3 regions of the Kurthia sp. Dielmo genome follow, and region 2 is predicted to be linked to each of the others. Evidence: riboswitches for the same ligand, from Rfam matches in the RefSeq annotation. Region 2 holds a riboswitch; each other region holds the start of a gene.
The links. Region 2 has a riboswitch for S-adenosylmethionine ahead of KTHG_RS17425 (methionine ABC transporter ATP-binding protein). Riboswitches for the same ligand answer to the same signal wherever they lie in the genome.

Region 1 (2,275 bases), on a different contig from region 2:
CCCATACCAAAACCTAAAATGATACCACCGACAACGGTAATTAATAACGTGTCCCCTTCAATAATTGTATTGACATGGTGGAGTATAATTGTTCCGATTGCTAACGTTGCGATCCCTAAAATTGAATAGAGTGCAAAACTTTTACCAATCTGCTTATAGCCTAGCCAAATAAAAGGAATATTAATAATTGCGATTAACGTGCCAAGCGGTAAGCCGAATAATTGTGATAGTACGATACTAATACCTGTAACGCCACCATCGGATACGCTATTTGGAATTAGGATTGCTTCTAGTCCATAGGCCGCAATCAAAGCCCCGATAATAACCATTAATCCTTTAAATAGTGTTTTCTTAAAACTCTTCTTTTTTGTTTTTCCTTCTGCCATAGAATCTCCTTCACTTTGCTACAAATTGTTGTTCTATTATTATTTTATAAAAAATTAGACTCAAATGTATAATTATAAGTATTTTTTTCACGATTTTTTTTGAAAGTCTACTGAATGGCAAGGATATAAATACGGGTTTTACGTTATTTCAGTGAGGCAATTGTCTATTTTCAGTAAAAAAATGAAATCGTTTTCTTTTTAACGACTATAATTTTCTTATTTTCAGAAAAAAATATTTTTTCAGTAAATTTATTGACAAGTAATTTACTAGGGTTTATGATGAAACCAATCAAAACAAACAACAATTACATAGTTCTTATCAAGAGAGATGGAGGGACAGGCCCGGTGAAATCTCGGCAACAGCTTTTTAAAAAGTAATGTGCCAAATCCTGCAAGTAGTTTCACTTGGAAGATAAGAGTACGATTTTAACACCTTTCGTTTCTCTTTTATTTCGAGAAGCGAAAGGTTTTTTTGATGTAACTTACGTTTAAGAGGGAGAAGGTAGATGCTTAAATGATTGAATTTTCAGATGTTTCAAAAATATTTAAAGTGAAAAGTCGTGAAGTGAAAGCGGTGCAAAATGTATCATTGAAAATTGAAAAAGGAGATATTTTTGGCGTCATCGGCTTTAGTGGTGCGGGAAAAAGCACGCTACTACGCATGGTGAACTTATTAGAAAAGCCAACAGTAGGTACAGTCAAGGTGCATGATACCGATTTAATGAAGCTTTCACCTAAAGAATTACGTGGTCTACGCCGTAATATTGGTATGATTTTTCAAAACTTTAATTTAATGACCTCACGCACGGTTGCTGGCAATATTGCCTACCCAATGAAGCTTGAAAAAGTGCCAAAAAAGGAAATTGAGCGTCGTACAAAAGAGCTGTTATCCTTTGTCGGCTTATCAGAGAAGGCAAAGGATTATCCGGAGCAATTGTCTGGTGGTCAAAAACAGCGTGTCGGTATTGCACGAGCGCTAGCAAATAATCCGGACATTCTCATTTGTGACGAGGCAACATCGGCGCTTGATCCGGAAACAACAGCGGATATTTTAAAGTTGTTAAAGCGCGTCAATGCAGAGCTTGGTATTACGGTGTTATTAATTACACATGAAATGAATGTCATCCAAGAAATTTGTAATCGTGTAGCGGTCATGGAAAACGGTTTTGTGATTGAATCGGGGGATGTGTATGACGTATTTACAAACCCGCAGCATCCAACGACACAGCGCTTTATTCAGTCGGTGAATCAAGATAGACCGTCTGAGGCAATTTTAAAAGAATGGCGGAAAAATGGGGGCAATCATTTATATCGTGTGTTATTTAAAGGCTCGACGACACATACGCCATTATTATCGGAGATTACGCAAAAATACGGCGTTTATTTCAATATTCTTTATGGTACGGTTCGAGAATTGCAACAGCAGATGTTTGGCAATTTACTCGTTTCCTTTGAGGGCGATGAACGAGCGATAAAAAAAGCTATTTCGGAATTACAGCAAATCGTAGAGATGGAGGAGGTGGTTGTGCATGAAAGTTGATTGGGCATTATTTTGGCCGCGTATTTTAGAAGCGACAGGTCAAACGATTTACATGGTGCTACTAACATTAATTTTTGGCGCTATTATCGGCATTGTAATTGGGTTACTACTTTATGTGACACGCGAAAATAATATTATGGAAAGCAAAGTCGTCTTTACCATTTTAAATATTCTCGTTAATATTATTCGCCCCATTCCATTTATTATTTTCCTTGTGGCGCTATCACCATTAACGCGTATCGTGATGGGAACGACGATTGGCACGACAGCGGCGATTTTTCCGATGACCATTGCGGCAGCCTTTAGCATTGCGCGTGTTGTCGAAAATAACTTAATTAGTATCGACCCA
Region 2 (2,275 bases):
CGTCGGTGAGATATTACCGTGGACGATATTGACGTCTACCGCAAACTTGCGAATAATTTCTGTAATGACAGGCTGCTCTGTTTGATCGCCTACAAAAAATAATTTAATTAACTGTCCTTCGCGGTAATCCTCTAGCATTTGTGCGACCGATTCTTTTTGACCGGTTGACGTTGCTTGCGTCACGAAACGTTTTGTAATCGGTGCTTGTGGATTTTGGAATACTTCAAGAACATTCCCTTGCTCAACGACCTTCCCTTTCTCCATGACCGCCACACGATGACAAATCTTACGAATAACATGCATCTCATGCGTAATCAGCACGATTGTTAAGCCTAATTTTTCATTGATGCTCACTAGTAAGTCTAAAATCGCATCCGTTGTTTCCGGGTCAAGTGCAGAGGTTGCTTCATCACAAAGCAGCACAGTTGGATTGTTAGCAAGCGCGCGGGCGATGCCGACACGCTGCTTTTGACCACCTGATAACTGCGATGGATACGCATCATCGCGACCCTCTAGGCCAACAAGTGCAATCAATTCTTTTACACGCTTTTGACGCACATCCTTTTTCACTCCCGCAATCTCAAGTGGAAATGCGATGTTCTCCGCTACCGTACGTGACCATAATAAATTGAAATGTTGGAACACCATGCTGATATGATGACGCGCATTGCGTAGTGCATTGCCGCGTGCCTTTGAAATATTGACATCATTGACAAGCACGTCGCCTGATGTCGGCTTTTCTAAACCATTAAGTAAACGAATCATCGTACTTTTTCCGGCGCCACTGTATCCGATAATGCCGAAGATTTCTCGATCCTGAATTGTTAAACTCACATTATCGACAGCCGTTAGAGAACCATTCGCTGTTTTGTATTGTTTTGAAACATTATCTAACTGAATCACTGTCATTCCACCTTGTTCTAAAACTTTTGAACTCTCTGATTATTCAAATTCCAACAATTATACTATGCTTTGTCGTCGTCCAATTTAAACTGCTAAAAAAATAAAACCCTTCTGTTTTTTAGAGCAACAGAAGGGTTTAACGTATCGTGTCAAACCGTTCTCTCATCTCCCAAAGTAATGACTTTGCGTGAATTGGCACCATATCACATACTGCGACGGTTGCCGGGCTTCATAGGGCACTTCCCTCCACCTCTCTAAATAAGAGTAACGACATAAGTTTTTATTTTATTGTTGGTTTCTACTTTAACACTCTGATATTTTTACGTCAATGACTTATTTAAAATTTTTTCATACAAATTTGGTACGGATTGAAATGCGTATACTTTATCGCGCACTTGCCCATTCTCTGAAATTAGTAGACATGGCACACTTTCAATCTCATAATCGTATGCAATTTGTTCCATATAATTTAGATTTGCCTTCCCCATTGGGATTTGTGGCAATACCTGCTCTGTGACGTCCATCATTTTAGACGCTACTGCACATGTGCCACACATTGGCGTATATAAATAAAAAGCCGTGACGTCATGTTTTGTACGTTCTTGCTCCCATTCTTCGCGAGACCATTCTTTCATTACATGTCATTCCTTATCGTATTAAATAGGCGGGATTCACTTGAAAATCAGCTGCTGCTAGCACGAAAGCTAAATAATTTTGCGGTGTATGCTCGACTTGCTTATACGTTCGTCGCGTGTATAAATGCTCGGCATGAGGAAAATAATGCTGCACGAGCTTTCGCGCTTTCTCACCGGACTCATCCGCATCAAAAAACACATATAAGTCACTGTCCTCATAAGGTGTAAGTAGCTCCTCTAGTCGGTCCTCACTTATCGTACCATTCGTACAAATAATTTCGACCACTTCATTTAGTATGGGCAAAATGCGTAGCTTATCTTGCTTTCCTTCAACGATTAACACCTTGTCTGTCACCATTTCTGCCACCTCCACAAGCTTCCCCGTCTTCTACTTTAGTTATACCACAGCGCATGCACTCTACACAAAAAAGAACTACCCCAGTTGAGGTAGCTCTTTGTGATGCTAATATTATTCAGCGATTGCTTCTTGATATTGTTCTGCAGTTAATAAACTTTCAACGTCTGCTTCATTTGCAGGTTCAACAACGACCATCCAAGCTTGCTCGTATGGCGATTCGTTTACTAGCTCTGGAGAATCTTCTAAGTTTTCGTTTACTTCTAGAATTTTACCAGCGATTGGTAAGTATAATTCAGAAACTGTTTTTACAGATTCTACACTACCGAATGATTCGCCAGCACCGATTTCATCGCCTACTGCTGGTAGTTCAACGAATACG
Region 3 (2,275 bases), on a different contig from region 2:
GACCGTAAGCAGCTGTTTGTTTGTAAATTGGACGACGTAAATCAAGCATTTTAATAATGCCTGCTGGACGTAGATCAAATAATTCGCGAACAGCTTCTACTAATTCAGCTTCTGAAACCGTACCTGTACCGAATGTATCAATTGAAATTGATACCGGTTGTGCAACACCAATTGCGTAAGCAAGTTGTACTTCTGCACGGTCCGCAAGACCTGAAGCAACAATATTTTTCGCAACGTAACGAGCAGCATAAGCGCCTGAACGGTCAACTTTTGTTGCATCTTTACCAGAGAATGCACCGCCACCATGACGTGCATAACCACCGTAAGTATCTACGATGATTTTACGTCCTGTAAGACCTGCATCCCCTTTAGGTCCACCGATGACAAAACGGCCTGTTGGATTGATAAAGTATTTTGTTTGTTCATCTAATAATTCAGCAGGAACAACTTGTTTAATAACATGCTCTTTCATATCTGCTTGAATTTGCTCTAATGTTGTTTCTTCATCATGTTGTGTAGAAATAACGATTGTATCCACGCGTACTGCATGTTGTTCTTCATCATATTCTACTGTTACTTGTGTTTTACCATCTGGACGTAAATAAGCTAACTCACCTGATTTACGAACTTCTGTTAGACGACGAGATAATTTATGTGCTAAAGAAATTGGTAGTGGCATAAGTTCCGGTGTTTCATTACAAGCGTAACCAAACATTAAACCTTGGTCACCCGCACCGATTGCTTCAATTTCTTCATCTGACATAGAACCTTCACGTGCTTCTAATGCTTGGTCTACACCTTGGGCAATGTCAGGTGATTGTTCACCTACTGCAACAAGTACAGCAAGATTTTCCGCATCGAAACCATATTTACCGCGAGTATAGCCGATTTCAGCTACTGTATCGCGAACGATGCCTTTCATATCTACATAAGTAGATGTTGTTAATTCACCTGTTACTAGTACTAAACCTGTTGTAACAGTTGTTTCACATGCAACACGTGCATTTGGATCTTTTTCTAAAACCGCATCTAAAATTGCATCTGAGATTTGGTCACAGATTTTATCTGGATGTCCTTCTGTAACACTTTCTGAAGTAAATAGTCGACGTTGAGCCATTGTATGGGTTCCTCCTATACGAGTTCGATAGATACGGTACTCATTATCCGTGTAGCACCTATTATATAGAAGAAACTTAAAAAATGAGCTGTTCTCCTACGATGCCAGCCAGCCGAAGCTGCTTTTACACGAGTATTATAGAAAGTGCCATTGGCGATTGCAATGACAATCGAAAATAAAAAAACCCTTTTCTCATAATGTTTAATGAGGAAAGGGGTAATTTCGTAAGCACCTTTCACTCTTATCGTTCAAGGAAAATCCTTGCATCAGATTAGCACCAACGCATGCTGTGAAATACATGCAGGTTGCCGGGTTTCATTGGGCCTGACCCTCCACCAGCTCGGGATAAGAGTATCCGTTCAATTTCCAATACTAATAGATTCTATTATGAAAGTCAATCATTTAATAGCTCTGTTAAATACATGACCTATGCTATCTCTAAAATTATAAAATATTGGTCATACACAATCGTATATATGATATTTTTTATGGATAAGTATAACCTAATAAAATTATTTAATACCTGTTGTAATACAGAGCCTTAAAAAACTTATTTACAACAACTGTTATATACAATAAAACAGAATAATGCTGGTTCGAAACACCTTTTACTTCCTTTAACCATTTTGTCATATTTAAATAATTTTTATAAAAAATGATGTATTAATGTAGACTATTGATTTTAATGTGTTATACTAATTCCATAATTAATTAAAAAAAAGCCAATAAGGCATACTAAATAACATATAAATTTTAAAAAAGGATGGTACGACACATGAATTCAGTAGAAACTGCGAATGAATTAACAGAACTATTAGCTGGTCAAAATATTAAGGAACAATTATCAGTAGCACAATTAGTAGAAAAAGCGACATCTCGTAATGAAGCAATTTTAACTGCTGACGGTGCTGTTCGTGCTTTAACTGGTAAATACACTGGTCGTTCTCCTCGCGATAAATTCTTCGTTGAAGAAGATTGCTCAAAAGATAAAATTGACTGGGGGAAAGTAAACCAATCAATTTCATCAGAAGTATTTGATAACTTATATAAAAAAGTAGTAGATTACTTAAAAGCAAAAGAGGAAGTATTTGTATTCAAAGGTTTTGCTGGCGCTGATGAAGATTCTCGCTTATCAATTCGCGTTGTAAATGAATATGC

Region 1: linked by a shared signal. The riboswitch ahead of KTHG_RS09060 (methionine ABC transporter ATP-binding protein) and the one ahead of KTHG_RS17425 (methionine ABC transporter ATP-binding protein) in region 2 are both predicted to bind S-adenosylmethionine.
Region 3: linked by a shared signal. The riboswitch ahead of metK (methionine adenosyltransferase) and the one ahead of KTHG_RS17425 (methionine ABC transporter ATP-binding protein) in region 2 are both predicted to bind S-adenosylmethionine.

What each region holds. Positions count from the first base shown of each region.
Region 1 covers NZ_HE578958.1:102,496-104,770, reverse strand. The annotation lists gene KTHG_RS09065 (YitT family protein) at 1-386, opposite strand, end outside; SAM riboswitch class I at 700-805, shown strand; gene KTHG_RS09060 (methionine ABC transporter ATP-binding protein) at 901-1,926, shown strand; gene KTHG_RS09055 (methionine ABC transporter permease) at 1,916-2,275, shown strand, end outside.
Region 2 covers NZ_HE578962.1:142,467-144,741, reverse strand. The annotation lists gene KTHG_RS17425 (methionine ABC transporter ATP-binding protein) at 1-903, opposite strand, end outside; SAM riboswitch class I at 1,063-1,168, opposite strand; gene KTHG_RS17420 (thioredoxin family protein) at 1,224-1,538, opposite strand; gene KTHG_RS17415 (toprim domain-containing protein) at 1,552-1,896, opposite strand; gene gcvH (glycine cleavage system protein GcvH) at 2,008-2,275, opposite strand, start outside.
Region 3 covers NZ_HE578957.1:699,533-701,807, forward strand. The annotation lists gene metK (methionine adenosyltransferase) at 1-1,117, opposite strand, end outside; SAM riboswitch class I at 1,356-1,469, opposite strand; gene pckA (phosphoenolpyruvate carboxykinase (ATP)) at 1,893-2,275, shown strand, end outside.